2 linked regions of the Phenylobacterium zucineum HLK1 genome follow. The protein of the gene in region 1 interacts with the protein of each later gene in a pairwise test. Links are inferred from orthologs where the notes say so. Each region holds a gene or a part of one and is shown in the gene's direction. Other genes may lie near its edges. The genes, in order: PHZ_RS17860 and clpS.

The links.
Region 2: the proteins of PHZ_RS17860 (region 1) and clpS interact in binary tests that used the Escherichia coli proteins (3 or more experiments, as listed by UniProt). The link is inferred for Phenylobacterium zucineum HLK1 from one-to-one orthologs.

The regions. Positions count from the first base shown.
Region 1 is NC_011144.1:3,651,838-3,662,727, forward strand. Bases 3,499-6,402 are described here. They hold PHZ_RS17860 (Dps family protein), read left to right. Parts: upstream 3,499-4,686; coding sequence 4,687-5,118; downstream 5,119-6,402. Other genes in these bases: PHZ_RS23490 (APC family permease), read left to right, coding at 3,499-3,774; PHZ_RS23495 (SAM-dependent methyltransferase), read left to right, coding at 3,771-4,349; PHZ_RS17855 (DUF2061 domain-containing protein), read left to right, coding at 4,427-4,666; PHZ_RS17865 (erythromycin esterase family protein), read right to left, coding at 5,126-6,402. Also shown: PHZ_RS17830 (acetyl-CoA C-acyltransferase), read left to right, coding at 1-902; PHZ_RS17835 (YceI family protein), read right to left, coding at 957-1,568; PHZ_RS17840 (alpha-ketoglutarate-dependent dioxygenase AlkB), read right to left, coding at 1,682-2,272; more of PHZ_RS23490, read left to right, coding at 2,443-3,498; more of PHZ_RS17865, read right to left, coding at 6,403-6,481; PHZ_RS17870 (NUDIX domain-containing protein), read left to right, coding at 6,562-7,131; PHZ_RS17875 (nicotinate phosphoribosyltransferase), read left to right, coding at 7,128-8,405; PHZ_RS17880 (hypothetical protein), read left to right, coding at 8,418-8,789; PHZ_RS17885 (usg protein), read left to right, coding at 8,922-9,194; PHZ_RS17890 (hypothetical protein), read right to left, coding at 9,210-9,677; PHZ_RS17895 (response regulator), read right to left, coding at 9,687-10,262; PHZ_RS17900 (hypothetical protein), read right to left, coding at 10,288-10,635; PHZ_RS17905 (response regulator), read right to left, coding at 10,637-10,890.
Region 2 is NC_011144.1:1,473,208-1,483,925, reverse strand. What follows is about bases 1-2,732. They hold clpS (ATP-dependent Clp protease adapter ClpS), read left to right. Parts: upstream 1-1,067; coding sequence 1,068-1,397; downstream 1,398-2,732. Other genes in these bases: clpA (ATP-dependent Clp protease ATP-binding subunit ClpA), read left to right, coding at 1,404-2,732; PHZ_RS07190 (DNA polymerase IV), read left to right, coding at 1-922. In the rest of the region: more of clpA, read left to right, coding at 2,733-3,719; PHZ_RS07175 (HIT family protein), read right to left, coding at 3,793-4,227; PHZ_RS23550 (GNAT family N-acetyltransferase), read right to left, coding at 4,263-5,426; PHZ_RS23545 (glycerophosphodiester phosphodiesterase), read right to left, coding at 5,423-6,169; PHZ_RS07160 (RidA family protein), read right to left, coding at 6,166-6,627; PHZ_RS07155 (phasin family protein), read right to left, coding at 6,729-7,163; PHZ_RS07150 (D-alanyl-D-alanine carboxypeptidase), read left to right, coding at 7,426-8,679; PHZ_RS07145 (J domain-containing protein), read right to left, coding at 8,741-9,160; PHZ_RS07140 (division plane positioning ATPase MipZ), read right to left, coding at 9,165-9,998; panC (pantoate--beta-alanine ligase), read left to right, coding at 10,139-10,718. UniProt on the Escherichia coli protein: Involved in the modulation of the specificity of the ClpAP-mediated ATP-dependent protein degradation.

The DNA.
Region 1 (10,890 bases):
AGTACATCACCGTCGACGGCGCTCCGATCGCCATCGGCGCCGGCATCGAGTCGATCAGCCTGGTGCAGAACGACAAGATGAACCGCTTCATGGCCTCGGACCCGTGGCTCTCCGAGAACGTGCCCGAGCTGGCCTGCTCGATGATCGAGACGGCCGAGATCGTCGCCGATCGCTACGGCGTCAGCCGCGAGGCGCAGGACGAATACGCCCTGCAGTCGCAGCAGCGCACCGCCCAGGCCCAGGCCGAGGGCCGCTTCGCCAGCGAGATCGTCCCCGTCACCACCGTCATGAAGGTGCTTGTGAACAAGGAGACCGGCGAGACGGCCGACAAGGAGATCACCCTCGACCGCGACGAGGGCAACCGCCCCCAGACCACCCTGGAGGACCTGCAGAAGCTGCAGCCGGTGTTCCGGGGCGGCCGCTACGTGCCGCAGGGCAAGTTCATCACCGCCGGCAACGCCAGCCAGCTCTCGGACGGCGCGGCCGCCGTCCTGCTGATGGAGCGCAAGGAGGCCGAGAAGCGCGGCCTCGAGCCGCTCGGCGCCTACCGCGGCATGGCCGTGGCCGGCTGCGGCCCCGAGGAGATGGGCATCGGCCCGGTGTTCGCGATCCCGAAGCTCTTGGAGCGCAACGGGCTGACCATCGACGACATCGACCTGTGGGAGCTGAACGAGGCCTTCGCCAGCCAGGTGCTCTACTGCCGGGACAAGCTGGGCATCCCGAACGAGAAGCTGAACGTCTCGGGCGGCTCGATCTCGATCGGCCACCCCTACGGCATGACCGGCGCCCGCTGCACCGCTCACCTGCTCTACGAGGGCAAGCGCCGCGGCGCGAAGTACGGCGTCGTCACCATGTGCGTCGGCGGCGGGATGGGCGCGGCGGGTCTCTTCGAGATCTTCTGATCCACGCCCCGGACAGGAGCGTCAGGGCCGCCCTTCGGGGCGGCCCTTTTCGCGTCAGGAGGCGGCGATGAACTCGGCCTCGATCTTCAGGGTGACCTCGTCGCCGACCGCCGGCAGGGCGTAGGTCATGCCGAAGTCCGACCGCTTGATCTTGGCCTCGCCGTCGAAGCCGACGGTGTAGACCTTGTTCATCGGGTTCGGCCCGGCCTGGTTGAACTCGGCCTCGATGACGATGGGCTTGGTCACGCCGCGCAGGGTGAGCTGGCCGTGGATGTCGGCTTCGTCCTTGTCGGTGAGGACGATGCGGGTCGCGCGGAACGTGGCCGTCGGGTGGTTGGCGGCGTCGAAGAAGTCGGCGGACTTCAGGTGCTTGTCGAGGGCGGCGTTCAGTGAGCCGACGTCGTCGATCTTCACCGTCGCCTGCAGCTGCGAGCGTTCGGGCGCCTTCGGGTCGATGGTCAGCGTCCCGGTCGCGCCCGCGAACTGGCCGGCGTAGGTCGAAAAGCCCATGTGGTTCACCGACCAGGTGATCTTCGAATGCTCGGGATCGAGGGTGTAGGTCCCGGCGCGGACCTGGGCCGGCTCGCGGGTCAGGCCGTCCTGGGCCTGGACCACCCCCACGGAAACGAGCAGGGCGGCGGCGCCGGCGGCGAGCGACAGGTGCATGCGGTTCAAGATCGAGACTCCTCAGACTATGAAAACGGAAGTCCCGAGATATGGGCTGCCGCGGCGGGATGATAATGCGCCCGGCCGGGACAGGACTGATTCCGGAACCGAAATTATCGCGCGCGCAGGTTGCGGAAGGTGATCGAGTAGCGGAGGGCCTTGGCCTCGGGCAGGCTGTGCTCCCATTCCGTGCGCGCCGGCCCGTCCAGGAGGTAGATCGAGCGCGGCGCCAGGGGGACGTTCAGGCGCTCGAACCGCTCCCCTGCGCGGCGGCGGAAGCGCATCACGCAGGGCGCGCCCAGGGAGATCCCGGCCACCTTCTCGAACACCGGACGGTCCTTGTGCCAGCCGATCGGGGCGCCTTCGCGGTACTCGTTGATCAGCACGTGGCCGAAGGCCTCCGGCGGCAGGCCGGCAAAGTCGGCCGCCCGGTCGCGGACGGGCCGCAGCCAGCCGGGCATGGGCTCGGCCTCCACCAGTCCGGGGCCGTTGAAGTCGTAGCGCCAGCCGAACGAGACCACCCGCCGCCGCCCCTCGTATCCGCGGAACTGGAAGGGCTCGAACGGCAGCCTTGAGAGCCGGTCCAGCAGGTCCGCCTCCTCGGCCGCCGTCAGGAAATCCGGGCGGTAGGCGAGCCCCTCGGGCGCCCTCGCGGGAAGCGCGGGGGGCGGGGCCTCGAACAGGCTGGGCTGGGCGGCGGGCATGGTTCCGATCAGGTGGGGACGACCGGCGGCCGGCGGAAGATGCGGCCCCGGCTCACGCGGCCGTGAACCGCTGGCGGGCCTGCGCCCGCCATTCGAGGTTGACCCCGCCCGCCTCCCCGCACCCAAACTCGCCCCCTCGGAGCCGACGCGGCCGGAAGGGGCGGATGCGGATGGGGACGGTCGGGAGCGGCGGCCTGCGGGAGACCCTCGGCGTCCGCGACGCCATGGCGATCACCGTCGGCATCGTGGTCGGCGCGGGCATCTTCCGAACCCCGTCCCTGGTCGCCGGCGCCGCCGACAGCTCGGCCGGCGTGCTGCTGGCCTGGGCGGCGGGCGGGGTGATCTCGCTGGTGGGCGCCCTCTGCTACGCCGAGCTGGCGTCGGCCTACCCGCACGCCGGCGGGGACTACCACTACCTGGGCCGGGCCTTCGGCCGGAAACTGGCCTTCCTCTACGCCTGGGCGCGGCTGGCGGTGATCCAGACGGGGTCGGTGGCGCTGCTGGCGTTCGTGTTCGGCGACTATGCGAGCCAGCTCCTGCACCTGGGGCCGTTCTCCAGCGCCCTCTACGCCGCCGGCGCCGTGGTCGCGATCACCGCCGTTCAGTGGATCGGCGTGCGCGCCGGCGCCGGAACCCAGGCCTGGCTCACGCTCGCGGAGATCGTCGGCCTCTGCGCGGTGATCGTGGCAGGCCTGCTGATCGCGCCGGCCGCCGCCCCGGCGCCGCCGCCCTCCGAGACGACCGCCTTCGGGCTGATGATGGTGTTCGTGCTGCTGACCTTCGGCGGCTGGAACGAGGCGGCCTACGTCTCGGCCGAGCTGAAGGACGCCCGCCGGCGCATGGCCCCGGTGCTGGTGGCCAGCCTGCTGCTGATCACCGCCCTCTATCTGCTCGCCAACGCCGCCTACCTGCGGGCCCTGGGCCTGGCGGGCGTGGCCGGATCGGACGCCGTGGCCGCCGACCTCATGTGGCTGGCCTTCGGCGCCCCCGGCGCGACGCTGGTCAGCCTGTTCGTGGCGGTCGCAGCCCTCACCTCGGCCAACGCCACCGTGTTCACCGGCGCGCGCACCGCCTGGGCGCTGGGGCGCGACCATCCGCGGCTCGCGGCGCTGGGACGCTGGGACGAGCGCGCCGCCACGCCGCGCAACGGCCTGCTGCTGCAGGGCGCGGCGGCCCTGGCGCTGGTGGGGCTGGGCGCCTTCGCCCGCGACGGCTTCCAGCTCGCCGTCGAGTACACCGCACCGGTGTTCTGGGGCTTCTTCCTGCTGGTCGGCGTCGCGCTGATCCGGCTGCGGATGATCGAGCCCCACGCCGATCGGCCGTTCCGCACCCCGCTCTATCCGCTGCTGCCCGGCGTCTTCATCGTCACCAACGCCTACCTGCTCTACTCCAGCCTCGCCTACACCGGCCGCGGCGCCCTGCTGGGCCTGGCCGTGCTGGCCGCCGGCGGCCTCCTGCTCATCCCCCTTCGCACCCGGAAGACAGAGGAGACGACCTCGTGAAAGCCCATGCGTACGCCTTCGCCGCCGCGCTCGCGCTGATCGCCTGCCAGGCGCCCCCCGCCGTCCAGGACGCCAACGCCCAGGACAGGTCCGCCGCCGCCCCGACCCGGGGACCGGACGTGATCTACGTGCCGACGCCCCACGAGACCGTCGACGCCATGCTGAAGCTGGGCGAGGTGAGGCCCGGCGACGTGCTCTACGACCTGGGCTCCGGCGACGGCCGCATCCCCATCGCCGCGGCCAGGCAGTTCGGGGTCCGCGCCGTCGGCATCGACATCGACCCCCGGCGCATCGCCGAAGCGAACGCCAACGCCGAAGCGGCCGGAGTCACCAAGCTGGTCAAGTTCCGCAACGAGGACCTGTTCGAGGCCGACTTCAGCGACGCCACGGTCATCACGCTCTACCTGCTGCCCAGCCTGAACGAGAAGCTGGCGCCCCGGCTGCTCGAGCTGAAGCCCGGCACGCGGATCGTCAGCCACGCCTTCCCGATGGGCGACTGGGCGCCGGAGCAGACGGTGCAGACCCCCGGCGGCGGCGTCATCTACCGCTGGACGGTGCCGGAAAGAGGCCGGTGAAAGAAACTTTCTTTCGATAATTGCGTTTTGATCGGCGAGGGCTATATTAAGAACCGTTCGCAATAAGGACGCCTGTCATGCGCTTCGCCATGAAGACCGCCAGCTGGTCCGTGACCCACATGATCGTGGCGATCGCCGTCGCCTATGCGCTGACCCAGAACTGGCGCGCGGCGCTCGCGGTCGGTCTGATCGAGCCCATATTCCAGACCATCGCCTTCGCCGTACACGAGCGGGCGTGGATGAAATTCGCGCCGGCCCGGACCCAGGAAGCCAGGGAGGGAACGACCCCCCGCCTGGCGGGTTCGGCGCGGGCCTGAACATGCGAAGGGAGACCACCATGGCCGACAAGGAAAACGCCGCCGCGGGCCTGTCCAAGCTGCTCGCCGACACCTACGCCGTCTATCTGAAGACCCACGGCTACCACTGGAACGTGCGGGGGCCGAACTTCCACGCCCTGCACGGCATGTTCATGGAGCAGTACACCGAGATGTGGCAGGCGATCGACACGGTCGCCGAGCGCATCCGGGCGCTGGGCGAGCTCGCGCCGCAGGGCTACCGAACCTTCGGCAACCTCTCGTCCATCCGGGATGGCGACCCGGAGAAGGACGCCGACGGCATGCTGCGCGAGCTGCTGGCCGACCACGAGGCGCTGATCAAGACCGCCCGCGCCGCCCGCGAGGGCGCCGACGACGTGACCGCCGCGGTCATCGACGACCGCATCGAGGCGCACGAGAAGCACGCCTGGATGCTGCGCGCCTCGCTGGGCTGAGGACGGGCTAGAGCCCGAACGGCCAGGTCTCCTCGTCGCCCGCCTCGTGGTCCTCGCGGATCCGGGCCGGCAGCGGGGCGACCGCGGCGGTTTCGTCGAACCAGACGTAGGCGTCGAACTGCTGGGCCGGCCGCGCCTCGACATAGTGGCTCAAGCGCTCGGTCTCGGGCCGGTAGATCACCCCGATGAACCGCTCCAGCCGCGGCTCGGCCAGGGCCGCGCGGACGTCGTCGTGGACGCCGGGCCGCAGGTCGAGGAGGAACCGCTTCACGCCGGCCTCGTGCGCCAGCCGCTCGAGGCTGCCCTCCAGCGACGGGCGCACCGCCTTGACCTCCATCGGCTCGTCCCAGTCGCTCGCGCAGGCGACCGTCCCCGCGTGGGTCCCGAAACCGATCAGCCGCGCCTCGTCGCCCCACCGCTCCCGGCAGAGTTGGCCGATGTTCAGCTCGTCGCGCACCGCGCCCATGTCGGTCGCCCGGGCGTCGCCGATGTGGGAGTTGTGGGCCCAGACCACCGCCCGGGCGTCGGGCCCCTTGGCGGCCAGCAGCGCCTCCAGCGTCTCGAACATGTGGGTGTCGCGCAGATTCCAGCTCTCGGCGCCGCCGTAGTACATGACCCGGTAGTAGCGCTCGGCGTCGCGCACCAGACGCGCGCTCTGGGTGGCGTCCAGCAGGGCCTCCTCGTCCTCGGCCGCGCCGTCGAGGCGGCGGGCCAGCATCTCGGACAGCATGGCGGTCACTGGCCCCTCGCAGCCGGCGTAGCGTCCCGACACCGTCATCCGTCCGTAGGCCGCCGGCTCGTCGGCCCAGGGGGTGAGGCAGCCGTAGCGGTCGCGGGCGACCCGCGCCGCCTCGGGGTCCTCGCGGTCCAGGTAGTCGATCACCGCCCGCATCGAGCCCGACAGGTTGTAGAGGTCGAGGCCGTAGATCCCCGCCTGCCGCCGGGGGCTGCGGAAGCGGTTGTGGTCGGCGAGCCATTCCAGGAATCGGTCGAACTCGCGGTTGCGCCACATCCAGGTCGGGAAGCGGGTGAAGGCGTCCTTCGCCCCCGCCGGGCGCTTACGGTGGCGGACCCGCGCGTCCAGCACCCGCGCGTCCGGCCAGTCGGCCTCCAGCGCCACCACGTTGAAGCCGCGCTGTTCGATCAGCCAGCGGGTTATGGACGCCCGGGCGCGGTAGAACTCGGATGTGCCGTGGCTAGCCTCGCCCAGCAGCACGATGCGGGCGTCGCCGAAGCGGTCGAACAGGCGCCCGAAGGCCGGATCGTCGATCTCCGGCAGGGGTTCTGCCCTGGCTGCGATCAGGGCTGAGGCGCCTCCGCGCACGTCTCTCGCCTCCTCGACGCGGCGATCAATGTCAGGCATGCCGGCCTCCGTCCTTGAGCTGTCGCAACCGCGGGCCGCGCCGGCGGTTCCGCAGGGCGAGACAGGAGCCAGGAGCGCGGATGCCGGTCGAACTTCGCAAGGTCGAGACGATCCACCAGGGCTATTCCACCCTGATGCTGGCCACCCTCGCCGCCCCGGACGGAAGCACGTTCACCCGCGAGATCGAGCACCACGGGCGGGCCGCCGCCGTGCTGCCGTACGACCCCGAGCGGCGATGCGCCCTTATGGTCAACCTGCCCCGGCCGCCGGTGATCTGGGCGGGCGGGCCGCCCGAGCTCCTCGAGGCGCCCGCCGGCATGGTCGAGAACGAGGACGCCGAGGAGACGGCGACCCGCGAGGCCCTGGAGGAGGCGGGCGTGAAGCTCGGCCGGCTGGAGGCGGTGGGCTCGCCGTTCTCCTCCCCCGGCGTCTCCAGCGAACGGATCGACCTGTTCCTGGCGGCCTATTCCACGGCCGACCGGGTCGGGGACGGCGGCGGCCTTGCCGAGGAGCAGGAGCACATCACCGTCGAGGAGGTCCCGCTGGCCCAGCTCTGGACCTGGGTCGAGCAGCGGCGGATCGAGGACCTGAAGACCCTGGCCCTGATCCTGGCCCTGAAGGTGCGCCGGCCGGAGCTGTTCGAGCCATGAACCGCGCGCCCGACCGGCCGGCGGTGGGCTCGCTGCTGGACACCGACCTCTACAAGCTCCTGATGCTGCAGCTGATCTGGCGCCGGCACGCGGACGTGCCGGTGGTCTTCTCGCTGGTCAACCGCAGCCGCAGCGTCCGGATCGCGGACGAGATCGACCTCTCCGAGCTGCGGGAAGAGCTGGACCATGTCCGCAGCCTGAGGTTCGCCGCGGACGAGCTCGCCTGGCTGGGCGCCGCCGAGATCTACGGCCGCCGCGACCTCTTCGCCCCCGACTTCCTGGCCTGGCTCGCGGGCCTGCGCCTGCCCGAGTACGCGCTGGAGGCGCGGGACGGGCAGATCGCGCTGGCGTTTCACGGGACCTGGGCCGAGACGACGCTGTGGGAGATCCCCGCCCTGGCGGTCGTCACCGCCCTGCGGGCGCGCCGGGTCGTGAACGCCCTGGGCGAGGCGCCGGGAGGGGCGGGTCGCGAGACCCTCTACCGCTGCGCCCTCGGACGACTCGAGGCCAAGGCCGAGCGGCTGGCGGCGCTCCCCGGCCTGGCCCTCAGCGACTTCGGCACCCGCCGGCGGCACAGCCTGGCCTGGCAGCGCACCTGCCTGGAGGTGCTGCGCGAGCGGCTGGGGCCGGCCTTCCGCGGCACCAGCAACGTCCTGCTGGCCCGGACGCTGGACATGCCCGCGGTCGGCACCAACGGCCACGAGCTGCCGATGGTGCTGGCCGCCCTCGCCCCGGACGACGCGGCCCTGAAGCGCGCGCCCTACCGCGTGCTGGAGGAATGGGCGCAGCTCTACCCGCAGCCGCTGCGCATCGTCCTGCCCGACACCTTCGGATCGGCGGCGTTCTTCCGCGAGGCGCCGGACTGGGTCGCGGACTGGGCCGGCGTGCGGCCCGACTCGGCCCCGCCCCTGGAGGCCGGCGAGGCCCTGATCGACTGGTGGGGGGCGATGGGCCGCGATCCGCGCGAGAAGACGCTGGTCTTCTCCGACGCCTTGACCGTCGACCGGATCGAGCAGCTCCACGCCCGCTTCCACGGCCGGGTCGGCGTCAGCTTCGGCTGGGGCACCCGGCTGACCAACGACCTGGAAGGCTGCGCCGAGGCGCCCGGGCTGAAGGCGATCTCGCTGGTGTGCAAGGTGACAGAGGCGGGCGGTCGCCCGGCGGTGAAGCTGTCGGACAATCCCGAGAAGGCGACCGGCGATCCGGCCGAGGTGGAGCGCTACAAGCGCGTGTTCGGGACCGAGGGCCACATGGCCCGGCGGCCCGTCGTCTAGGAGGCGGCGGCGATGGGCGTCTATGTCGGCTGGGCCCTGGACCGCGGCGAGCGCGAGGCGCTGCTGGCGCGCTTCCCGGCGAGGTACGCGCGGGCGGTGGCCGACCACGTGACCCTGGCCTTCGAGCCGACGGAGCCCGCGCTGCCGACCGAAACGTCCGGCGAGATCGTCGGCGAGGCCGACGACGGCCGGGGCGTGCAGGCGATGGTGGTGCGCATCGCCGGGACCACCGACCGGCCCGACGGCTCGACCTATCACATCACCTGGTCGCTGGCGGACGGCCGGCGGGCGGTCGAGAGCAACGACGTGATCCGGCAGCACGGCTGGCGGCCGCTGGACGCCCCGGTCAGGGTCAGGCTGGAGCCGCGGCTGTTCCGGCCCTGAGCGCTTGGCAGCAGCTCCGTATGCTGAGTGCTAACAATTTGAATTAGCGGAACTTTCACCAGAATCACGCATATCCTCGTGGTGCGCACGGCGATGCGCCGGCGCTCGGATCCACAGTGACGAGGTCGCGTGATGCAAGCGTCGCCCGAATTCCGGAAGCAGCTCGAAGGCTATGGGCTGACCACGGCGGAGATCCTCTACCGGCTGCCCGACCATCCGGCCCTGCTGCAGAGCTACATTTGGCAGGACTACGACGTCTTCCCGGAATTCCCGGTGCTGAAGAAGTTCCTGGGCTTCTGGGAGACCAGCCTGGAGGGCCCGCTGTTCAAGGTGACGGTCGGCCACCAGAAGCTGATCCGGCCGGCCGAGCTCAAGGCCATCGGCGCCGAGTTCCGGCTGCACTAGGCGGCCCGGGGCGGTCTACTCGACCACGCCCACCGCCTCGCGCATGCCCCGCAGGCGCATCAGGATCACCTCGTTCTCGGGCGTCATCCCGCCGCCCGAGGCGTTGACCAGGGCCAGCGCGTCGAGATGCAGGCGCAGGGCGTCGGTGTGCCAGACGCCGCTGGAGATCAGGTTGTCGACCATGGCGCTGATCCCCCGCGCCACCTCGCCCACGGCCTCGAGGCCCGCCGCGCCGGCCACCTCGGCGACGTTCATCGCCGTCTCGCCCAGGGTCCGGCACTCGGCGAAGAGCACGTCCTCGCTCTGCTCGGCGAAGGCGCGGATCTCCTCCAGCTTCTCGGCGACGTAGGTCCGGATCGCGTCCCCCAGCGCCTCGACGCGGCTCTCGGCGTCGGCGATCAGCTCGGCCGCCGTCGGCGCCTGGATCGCCTCGAGGATCTTCGCCAGCCGGTTCTCGGGCGTGAAGATGCGGGCCACGGTCATCGGCGGCTCCTAGCCAAAAAGCGAATCGACCTCGTCCTGGGACATGGCCCGTTCAGGGTTGGCGGTCAGCGCGATCGCGTCCGACCGCCGCTCGGCGACGTCGCCCGGGAGGGGCTGGTTCTTGAACCGGCGGTCGGGTCCGCAATAGGACTGGGTGGTGACGAACTGGCGCGAGTTGCGGGCCAGCCATTCGATGCGGCTGAGCAGCACGCCGGGCGCGATCGGCTTCTTGACCACGAAGTTCGCGCCGGCGTCGCGGGCGGTGGTCACCTTCTCGACCGGCGTGTGGCCGCTGACCACCACGATCGGGGCCGTGAAGTTCGGCGCCTCGCGCTGGCTGCGGATGTGCCGGGCCAGCGAGATCCCGTCCTCCTCAGGCATCTCCCCGTCGATGATGATCAGGTCGTAGGCGACCGCGGCGACCGTCTCGCGCGCCTCCTCGGCCGAACGGCAGGTGGCGATCCGCCCCACCCGGAAGCCCACGAGCACCTGGCTCATCAGCTCCAGCGACTGGGGATTGTCGTCCACCAGCAGGACCTTGGCCTTCCGCAGATCCAGGCGAGTCGACGACGACAGCATCCTCATTCATCCGCCTGCGGGGGTCCGGTCCTTAGGGCTTGTCGAAATCCATCAGGGCGTCGGCCGCGGCCTGGTCCAGCCCCTCGCCCGCCAGGGCCGGGCCGTTCAACAGGGGGTCGCCTTCCGACCGGCCGAGGGCGACATCGCCGATCATCGCGTCCAGCTTGGCGAGCCGCTGGCCCGTCAGGTCCTGGAAGGCGCAGGCCTCGAGGATGGCGCAGAGCATCCGCTCCAGGCCGTCGAGCGCCGAGGCGTCGCCGTCGCGCGCCGCCTGCACGTCCTTCAGACCCTTCTCGGCGGCGGCCAGCATGGCGTCGGCGGCCTCCTCGATCTCGCGGCGGACGTTGGCGATGATCGCGCGCGCCTCGGCCTCCGCCATGTCAGAGCTCCCCGAAGACGGTCGTGAGCTTCTGCTTCAACACCGCGAGGTTGAAGGGCTTGATGATGTAGTTGTTCACGCCGGCCTGGCGGGCGGCGATGACGTTCTCGGTCTTGGCCTCGGCCGTGACCATCACGAACGGCACGTCCTTCGTCCGCGGCTCGGCGCGGACGGCCTTCAGCAGGTCGTAGCCGGTCATGGGCTGCATGTTCCAGTCCGACAGGATCAGCCCGTAGTCCTTGTGCTTGATCTTCT
Region 2 (10,718 bases), 2.2 Mb from region 1 along the record:
CATCCTGGGCCTGGCGGGCGAGCTCACCCCGCTGATCCAGAACCTGTCGCTGGACGAGGCGTGGATGGACCTGTCCGGCACCGAGCGCCTGCACGGCGCCCCGCCGGCCGTGACGCTGGCCAGGCTGCAGGCGCGCATCGAGGCCGAGACCGGCCTGACCGTCTCGATCGGCCTCGCCCCCAACAAGTTCCTGGCGAAGATCGCCTCCGACCTCGACAAGCCCCGCGGCTTCTCGGTGATCGGGGGGAAGTCGGCGCAGGCCTTCCTCGCGCCGAAGCCGGTCTCGATCCTGCCGGGCGTGGGCCCCGCCATGGCCGCCTCGCTCGAGAAGGCCGGCTACCGCACGGTCGGCGACCTGGCCCGGGCCGACGCGAAGGCCCTGGCCGAGCGCTGGGGCGCCCATGGCCTGCGCCTTTCGCAGCTGGCCCACGGCCAGGATGCGCGCACCGTCAATCCGAACGAGGCGCGCAAGGGGATCAGCGCCGAGACCACCTTCAACGAGGACCTATCGGGGCTCGCCGACCTCGAGGACCAGCTCGCGCCGCTGTGCGACAAGGTCGCGCGCAAGGCCCGGGCCGACGGCGTGGCGGGGCGCGTGGTGACGCTGAAGCTGCGAACCACCGACTTCCGGATCGTCACCCGCCGGCGGACCCTGCCCGTCGCCACCCAGACCGCCAAGACGCTGTTCGCGGTCGGCCGGGAGCTGCTGGCCAAGGAAGCGACGGGGCGGCCCTGGCGGCTGATCGGCATCGGCGTCGCCGACCTGGTGGACGCCGAGACCGCCACCGCCGACTTCTTCGCCGAGGCCGAGCGCCGGGCCCTGGCCGGCGAGAAGACCCTGGACGTGCTGCGCGCCAGGTTCGGCAAGGATGCGGTGACTTCGGGCAGGATGCTCAAGGCCAAGGCGCTCAACGAAGAGTGATCGCAGGCCCCAACCCCGGGTGGCGGAGCCGCTCCGGTCTGGGGCCGTTCACCCCCGGCGTGACGATTCGACCCTTCCAAATGACCGCATCTTCCATATCTAATCGAAGTGGACGCATCCTCGGCGACCACAGGAGATCGAAGGCATGAGCGAACGCAAGGAAGGTGACTCCGGCGCCGGCGTTCGGTCAGCGGTGATCACCCAGACGAAGCCGAAGACGCAGAAGCCCGCGATGTACCGGGTTCTGCTTTTGAACGACGACTACACGCCGATGGAATTCGTCGTGTACGTACTTGAGCAGTTCTTCAATAAGTCGCGCGAAGACGCGACTCGCATAATGCTACATGTCCATCAACACGGCGTGGGTGTGTGCGGAGTCTACACATACGAAGTGGCGGAAACAAAAGTGGCCCAGGTCGTTGATACGGCGCGGCGGCACCAACATCCGCTGCAATGCACCATGGAAAAGGATTAAGGCCCTTTGCCTTCATTTTCGCGCCAGCTCGAAGAGTCCCTGCACCGCGCGGTCGCCTACGCCAACCAGCGTAAGCATGAATACGCCACCCTGGAGCACCTGCTGCTCTCTCTCGTGGACGACGAGGACGCCGCCGGCGTCATGCGCGCCTGCGACGTGGACCTGGGCGCGCTGCGCACCACCCTGACCAACTACGTCGACAACGAGCTCCGCTCGCTGGTCGTGGACGACGGCGAGGACGCCAAGCCCACCGCCGGCTTCCAGCGCGTGATCCAGCGCGCGGTGATCCACGTCCAGTCCTCGGGCCGCGAGGAGGTGACCGGCGCCAACGTGCTGGTGGCCATCTTCTCCGAGCGCGAGAGCCACGCCGCCTACTTCCTGCAGGAGCAGGACATGACGCGGTACGACGCGGTGAACTACATCGCCCACGGCATCGCCAAGAAGGCCGGCGCCACCGAGGCCAAGCCGGTGAAGGGCGCCGAGGACGACGAGAAGCCCCAGGTCAAGACCGGCGGCGAGGCGCTCGAGGCCTACTGCATCAACCTCAACGAGAAGGCCAAGCAGGGGAAGGTCGACCCGCTGATCGGCCGGATGGCCGAGGTCGAGCGCTGCATCCAGATCCTGTGCCGGCGCACCAAGAACAACCCGCTGCTGGTGGGCGACCCCGGCGTCGGCAAGACCGCCATCGCCGAGGGGCTGGCGCGCAAGATCGTCAACAAGCAGGTCCCCGAGGTCCTGGCGAACGCGACCATCTTCTCGCTCGACATGGGCGCGCTGCTGGCCGGCACGCGCTACCGCGGCGACTTCGAGGAACGCGTGAAGCAGGTCGTCAAGGAGCTGGAGAACCACCCCGACGCGGTCCTGTTCATCGACGAGATCCACACGGTGATCGGCGCCGGCGCCACCTCGGGCGGGGCCATGGACGCCTCGAACCTGCTGAAGCCGGCGCTGGCCTCGGGCACGCTGCGCTGCATGGGCTCGACGACTTACAAGGAGTTCCGCCAGCACTTCGAGAAGGACCGGGCCCTCGTCCGGCGCTTCCAGAAGATCGACGTGAACGAGCCGACGATCGACGACACGATCAAGATCCTGAAGGGGCTGAAGTCCTACTACGAGGAGTTCCACAAGCTCCGGTACACGAACGACGCCATCAAGGCGGCGGTGGAGCTGTCGGCGAAGTACATCACCGACCGCAAGCTGCCCGACAAGGCGATCGACATCATCGACGAGGCCGGCGCCTCGCAGATGCTGCTCCCCGAGGGCAGGCGGAAGAAGACCCTGGGCGTGAAGGAGGTCGAGGCGGTCGTCGCCAAGATCGCCCGGATCCCGCCCAAGTCGGTGTCGAAGTCCGACACCGAAGCGCTGAAGCAGCTGGAAGGCGACCTGAAGCGCGCGGTCTACGGCCAGGACGAGGCCATCGAGCAGCTGTCCGCCGCCATGAAGATGGCCCGGGCCGGCCTGCGCGACGCGAACAAGCCGATCGGCTGCTACCTGTTCACGGGCCCGACCGGCACCGGCAAGACCGAGACCGCCCGCCAGCTGGCCGGCACCCTCGGCATCGAGCTGCTGCGGTTCGACATGTCGGAGTACATGGAGCGCCACACGGTCAGCCGCCTGATCGGCGCGCCTCCCGGCTACGTCGGCTTCGACCAAGGGGGTCTGCTGACCGACGCGGTCGACCAGCATCCGCACGCCGTGGTCCTGCTGGACGAGATCGAGAAGGCTCACCCGGACGTCTACAACATCCTCCTGCAGGTCATGGACCACGGTCAGCTGACCGACTCCAACGGCAAGAAGATCGACTTCCGCAACGTGGTCCTGATCATGACCACCAACGCCGGCGCCGCCGACGCCCAGCGCAACGCCATCGGCTTCGGCCGCGGCAAGCAGGACGACGAGGTGGAAGAGGCGCTGAAGCGGCAGTTCACGCCCGAGTTCCGCAACCGCCTCGACGCGATCGTGCACTTCCACGCGCTGACGCCCGAGATCATCCGGCAGGTGGTGCTCAAGTTCGTCATGCAGCTGGAGGCCCAGCTGGCGGACCGGCACGTCACCATCGAGACGGACGACGAGGCCGCCGACTGGCTGGCCAAGAACGGCTTCGACGAGCTCTACGGCGCCCGGCCGCTGGCCCGGGTCATCCAGGAGAACATCAAGAAGCCCCTGGCCGACGAGATCCTGTTCGGCCGGCTCACCAAGGGCGGCCACGTCAAGGTGGTGCTCAAGGACGGCAAGCTGGCGTTCGAGATCGAGGGCCAGACCCGCGAACCCGGCGCCCCGGTGGTCGAGAAGCCCGCCGAGGAGACCGAGCCGGTCGACTGAGCGGCGGTCTACGAGGAAAAGCGAAGGGCCCCGGAGAGCGATCGCAGAGAGCGATCTCCGGGGCCTTGTCGCGTCAGCTGATCTTCGCCGAGATCTGCTCGGCCAGCGCCTTCAGCTCATCCATGTCGGCCATGCCGCCCGAGGCGTGGCGGCCCACCGGCACGCCTTCCCAGCGCGGGATGATGTGGACGTGCAGGTGGTAGATCGTCTGGCCCGCCGGCGCGCCGTTGAACTGGGTGATCACCAGGCCGTCGGGGTTCAGCGCGGCCCGCACCGCCTTGGCCACCCGCTGGACGCCCAGGATCAGGTGGGAGAGGCGTTCGGGCTCCTCCTCCAGCAGATTGCGCGCCGTCGTGTGCTTGGGGATCACCAGCGTGTGCCCCCTGGACTGCGGGAAGACATCCATGAACGAGAAGACGTGCTCGTCCTCGAACACCCGGGCGCAGGCCATCTCGCCGCGCAGGATCTTCGCGAAGATGTTGTCGGGGTCGTAGGCGCCGTCCAGCATGGGTCACTCCTGATCAACCCAGCGCTCGTAGCAAATCAGCCGCCCTGCCGGAACGGCGAGAACTCCTCGGCGAGCCATTCGATCTCCTCCTCCACGCCCGCCCGCTCCTGCTCGAGGAAGCGCTCGACGGGTCCGCGGAGCGCGGGATCGGCGATGTAGTGGGCCGAGTAGACCGGCGTGGGCAGGTAGCCGCGGGCGATCTTGTGCTGGCCCTGGGCCCCGGCCTCGACCCTCTCGAGGCCCTGCGCGATGGCCCACTCGATGGCCTGGTAGTAGCAGAGCTCGAAGTGCAGGAAGGGGATCTCCTCCACGCAGCCCCAGTGGCGGCCGTAGAGGCAGTCGTCGCCGATCAGGTTCAGGGCGCCCGCGACCCAGCGCCCCTCGCGCCGGGCCATGACCAGCAGCACCCGGTCGGCCATCCGCTCGCCCAGCAGCGAGAAGAACGGGCGCGTCAGGTACGGCCGGCCCCACTTGCGCGAGCCGGTGTCCATGTAGAAGCCGAAGAAGGCGTCCCAGTGCTCTTCCGTGAGGTCGCCGCCGGTGAGGCGGACGATCTCCACCGGCGCCTGCGCCTCGCGTCGCTCGCGGCGGATCGTCTTGCGCCGGCCGGACGACAGCGCGCCCAGGAAGTCCTCGAAGTCGCGGTAGCCGCGGTTCCGCCAGTGGTACTGCTGGCCCTCGCGCAGCCCCAGGCCCTGGTCGCCCATCCAGCGCCACTCCGCCTCGGTCGGGAAGTTCACGTGCAGCGACGAGGCGCCGTACCGCTCGCAGACCGTCAGCGCCCCGCCCAGCAGGAGCGCCCTCGCCTCGCCCGCCGGGACGTCGGGGCGGACCAGCAGCCGCGGCCCCGTCGCCGGGGTGAAGGGCGCAGCCGACAGCAGCTTGGGATAGTAGCTCCCGCCGGCGCGCTCGTAGGCGTCGGCCCAGGCGTGATCGAAGACGTACTCTCCCTGGCTGTGGGACTTCAGGTACAGCGGCATGACCGCCGCCACCCTCCCCGCCTCGTCCTCCACCGACAGGTGGTGCGGTCCCCAGCCCTGGCGCTCGACGGCGCATCCGGCCGCCTCGAGCGCGTCCAGGAAGTCGTAGTGGATGAAGGGATTGCCGAGGTGCGCGGGGTTCCTGGCGCAGGCGTCCCAAGCCTCGCGGCCGATGTCGGCGATGCGGCGGGAGACGTTCACCGCCGGCTTCAGGCTCACGCCCTGAACCCCTCGAAGATCAGGTTGTCGCAGCCGTCCTTCACCGCCTCCCACTGCTCGGGCTCGCGGACGGTCCAGGCGATCACCGGCATTCCCTCGGCCCGCAGGCGGGCGGCGTTCTCGCTGGGCAGCATGTCGAGACCCAGAGCGAGGAAATGCGGCCGGGCGATGGCCACGTGTTCCAGCCCGGCGAAGGCCCGCCGCAGCTCGGGCGGCATCTCCTTGCGGTCCTTGTAGGAATAGCTGTCCAGGCCCCGCAGGACGCCGGGATAGCGCTCGGCGAACCAGGCGTGGGAATAGGGATTGAAGCCGATCACGCAGAGCGGACCGTTGTGGTCGGCGATCACCTCGTGCACCCGCCGCTCCAGCGGGCCCACCTCGCCCGGCGGGGTCTTCAGCTCGACGTGGACCATGGCGCGGTGGCCGACGATGGCCAGGGTCTCGAGCAGCGTGGGGATCTTCTCGTCCGAGCCCTTCAGGCGCAGGTCGGCGAGGTCGGCGGCCGACAGGTCCCGGACCCGGCCGGGCCGGCCGGTCATCCGCTCCAGCGTCTCGTCGTGGAAGACCACCGCCTCGCCGTCGGCGCTGAGCTGGACGTCCAGCTCGATGCCGTAGCCGGCGGCGCAGGCCGCCTGGAACGCAGAGAGCGAGTTCTCGGGCGGCCCGTCGGGGCTCCAGAGCCCCCGGTGCGCGATCGGCGGGTGGAAGAGAAGGTCCCAGGCCTCGCCGAAGCGCGATCTCACGACAGCTGCACCACCGCGTCGACCTCGACGGCGAAGTTGAGCGGCAGGCGGTAGACGCCCACGGCCGAGCGGGCGTGCCGGCCAGCATCGCCGAGCACCTCGACCATCAGGTCCGAGCACCCGTTCACCACCTGGGGGATGTCGAAGAAGTCCGGGCCGGCCTGCACGAAGCCGCCCAGCTTCACCACCCGGCGCACTCTGCCGAGGTCGCCGTCGCAGGCCGCCTTCATCTGGGCCAGCAGGTTGATCCCGCACAGCCGCGCGGCGCGCTTGGCGGTCTCGGCGTCCACGTCCTCGCCGACGACGCCCTTGATCCCGCCCGAGGCGTCGACCGAGACCTGCCCCGAGATATGGACGAGGTCGCCGACGCGGACGAACGGAACGTAGTTGGCCACCGGGGCGGTGGGCTGCGGAAGGGTGATGCCCAGCTCGGCCAGGCGCTGTTCGATGTTCGACATGGCCGAACCTCTAGCGCCCGCCCGCCCATGAGAAAAGGGCATGAGAAAAGGGCCGGTCCCTTGCGGGCCGGCCCTCGTCTCGATCGAACTCGCGGATGGTCCTAGCGGACGGCCTGCAGCTTCTCGACGGCGGCGGTCATCCGCTCGTTGAGCGGCTTCATCGATTCCTTCATCGAGGCCGACACCGTCTCGGTCATCTTGCCCATCTCGGCCATGTAGGTCTCGAGGGCGGTCTTGGCGAAGGCGGACTGCAGCTCCATCACTTCCTGGACGCTCTTGGCGCCGGCGAGCGAGCGGGCCGCGTTCACCTGGTTGTCGAAGGCGCTCTTGGAGAAGGCCATCGCCTGCGCGCCCAGGGCTTCGGCGCCCTTGGTGGCGGCGGTCACCGAGGCGACCACGGCTTCCAGGTTCTGCTTGGAGTGGGCGTTCATCTCGTTCAGCGCGGCCAGGGTCTTCTCGACGCCGTCCTTGAAGGCGACGTTGCTGGCGGTGGTGAACTGTTCGACGGTGGTCTTAGCGGCTTCGGCGGCGGCCATGGGGCGAACTCCTGACGAATGGGGAGGAAGCGGACTTGCGAGGCGCAATGCCCCAACGGAAACGTAGGCTCTTGTCCCATGTTGCAGTGCAGCAGTCAAGGAAATTGTGCAGCGCACAATGACCGTCTGCACACGTCCTGCGCAGGCGCGGCAATTCGTCCTTTCAACATCTGTTTACTCTGCATCAAGGCTACGGCTGTCATGGTAGGCAGCTCACGGCGGCGCCGTAGCCGCCCCAACGCTTTGATTCGACGGACGAAGCATGTTCCAGCACGCCCGCCGCCTTGTGCTTTCCCTGGGTCTTGCCGCCGCCGCGGCGTTCGGCGCGATGGCGCCCCCTGCGCAGGCGCAGATCCCCTATCAGATGCTCGCGCAGACCTCGTCGAAGTACGCGGCCATCGTCGTGGACGCGAAGACGGGCGAGGTTCTGTACGAGAACCGGGCCGACAGCCCCCGGTACCCGGCGTCGATCACCAAGGTCATGACGCTGTACCTGACCTTCGAGGCGCTGGCCTCGGGCAAGATCGACCTGGACGACCGGGTCGTCTTCTCGCCGCGCGCGGCGGCCCAGCCGCCGACGAAGCTGGGCGTGCGGGCCGGCGACTCCATCTCGGTGGACGAGGCCATGAAGGCCCTTGCCACCAAGTCGGCCAACGACGCGGCCGTCGCCCTCGCCGAGAAGCTGGCGGGCACCGAGCAGCGCTTCGCTGCGCTGATGACCCTGCGGGCGCGCGAGCTCGGCATGACCGACACCAACTTCGCCAACGCCTCGGGCCTGCCCGACAGCCGCCAGGTCTCGACGGCGCGTGACATCGCGATCCTGTCGCGGGCGGTGATGCGGGACTACCCGCAGTACTACAAGCTGTTCAGCCTCCAGTATTTCAACTTCCGCGGCCAGACGATGCGCAACCACAATGGCCTGCTGCACCGGATGGACGGCGTCGACGGGCTGAAGACCGGCTTCATCAACGCCTCGGGCTTCAACCTGGCCGCGTCGGCCGTGCGCGACGGCCGCCGCCTCATCGCGGTGGTCCTGGGCGGCCCCACCAGCCGCGCCCGGGACAACAACGCCGAGAGCCTGCTGCTGACCGGCTTCGAGGTCCTGGACCGCCGCGCTCGCGGCGAGGACATCCAGGTGGCCCAGAGCTTCTTCGAGTCCCCGATGACGGGCGGCCGCGTTCAGCCGCAGACCGCCCAGGGCGACGAGGACAGCATGAAGATCGTGCTCGCCTCGACCGCTCCGCCGATCCGCGCCTCGAAGGTCGAGATCGTCGAGAAGGGCAAGTGGACGGTCCAGGTCGGGTCGTTCTCGAGCCGGTCCGACGCCAAGGAGCAGCTCTCCATCGTCGAGAAGCGCTTCGGCAAGCACTTCGGCAAGGCCAAGGGCGTCGCCGAGAAGTCCGGCGGCAAGTACCGCTCGCGCTTCTCCGGCTTCTCGGAGAAGGCCGCCAAGGACGCCTGCCGGGCGCTGAAAGCCAAGAAGCAGCCCTGCATGGTCCTGCCGCCCAGGGCGTGAGCGGGACCTGAATGGAGAGAGGAAAAGGCCCCAGGCTCGCCCGGGGCCTTTTTCTGTGGGGTCAGCGGCCCAGCAGCCGGTCCCGGGCGACGTTGAGCTGGGCCGCCAGGCCCGCCGTGCCGCCCTTGTCGGGGTGGGCCAGGCGCATCAGCCGGGTGTAGGCCGCCTGGATCTCGGCCGGAGAAGCGCCCTCCTCCACCCCCAGGATCCGGCGAGCCTCGGCGGCGGACATGCGGGCCGACGGCGCGGGCGCCGCGCCCGTGCGGCGCGTCGAGACCGCGAAGCCCAGCCCCACGACCACCAGCACGATCGCCAGGCCCCAGCCGCCGCGGACGCCCGCGTAGGCGGCGCCGGCGAAGCAGACCACCGCCGCCGCGGCCGACAGGAACCGCCACTCGCGGCGCTTCAGGACGGGCTTGCCGCGCGATGCGAAGAGGAACAGGCCCAGGAGCAGGAACCCCAGGGCGAGATAGCCGAGCATCCGGCTATTCCGCCGCCATCCTCTCGCTCTCGTCCAGACCCGTGAAGCCGAGCGCGCTCATCAGCGCCCGCAGTTCCTGCCGCGCGGCCACGTGCTGCAGCGACATGGCCACGGGGCGGATCGCCGGCGACAGGTCTGCCACCGTCAGGCCGAACGGGAAGAGCTCGCGGTAGATCACCCGGTCGCGCAGGCCGGGGCCGACGCGGAAGCCGACCTTGCGGGAAAGCGCCGTGACCCGCTCGTCCAGGCGCTTGCGGTTGCGGGCTTCGGTCGGGGCCAGACGGTTGCGCAGCACCACCCAGTCGATCTGCTTGCCGGTGCGGGTCGCCCGCTCCTTGCGGCTGTTCCACACGGTCTCGGAATAGAGGCTGTGGCGCTTCAGCTCGAGCGTCACCGGGTCGACCTGACCCAGCATGTCGAAGTCGACGAAGCTGTCGTTCATCGGGGTGACGATGAGGTCGGCGAGGCCGTGAGCGGCCCGGCTGATCGCCGTGTCGCTGCCGGGCGTGTCGATCAGCACAAAGTCAGCCTCCCCCGCCACCTCGGCGAAGGCGGCCTCGAAGCGCGCGAGCTGCTCGGCGTCGGGCGCCTTGGCCAGCGCGTCCCCCGCCGAGCTGATGGCGTGCTCGACCGGCATGGGCGCCTCGGCCCCGTTCGCCGCCAGCCAGGCGCGACGGTTCGCGAAGAACCGGCCCAGGGTCTGCTGGCGCAGATCCAGGTCGAGCACCGCGACCTTCGCTCCGCCGTGCAGCAGCGCGGTCGCGATGTGGATGGCGATGGTGGACTTGCCCGCACCGCCCTTTTCGTTGCCGACCACGATAACGCTGGCCTGGCCCATGCCCCTCAGCTCCCACAGCCCAAGAGTCGTTAACCGACTCACCTATGCTACGTGAGCCCGCGCCGCCGAGCGCCGTCAACGCGCGGATCATCGCGGGCTGTGGATGGACTTGGGCCCCGCCCCTCGCCATAAGCCCGGCCATGCCGCTGCCGATCGTCCGCACCGTCGCCGAGCTCCGCGCCCGGGTCGCCGCCTGGAAGGCCGGCGGAGAGCGGGTAGGCTTCGTCCCCACCATGGGCGCGCTGCACGAGGGCCACCTGTCGCTGGTGCGCCTGGCCCGGACCAGGGCGCAGCGGGTGGTGGCGAGCGTATTCGTCAATCCGACCCAGTTCGCCCCGAACGAGGACTTCGACGCCTACCCCCGGGACGAGGCGCGCGACGCCGCCCTCCTGGCGAGCGCCGGCTGCGACCTGCTGTTCGCCCCGACCCTGGCCGAGATGTACCCCGAGGGCTTCGCGACCACCGTCACCGTGGCCGGCGTCTCAGAGCCGCTGGACGGTCAGGCGCGGCCGGGCCACTTCACGGGCGTCGCCACCGTGGTGACCAAGCTGCTCAACCAGGTCCAGGCCGACGTCGCGGTCTTCGGCGAGAAGGACTACCAGCAGCTCCAGGTGATCCGGCGCCTGGTCCGCGACCTCGACATGCCCGTGGAGATCGTGGGCGGCCCGACCGCGCGGGCCGACGACGGCCTCGCCCTCTCCTCGCGCAACGCCTACCTCG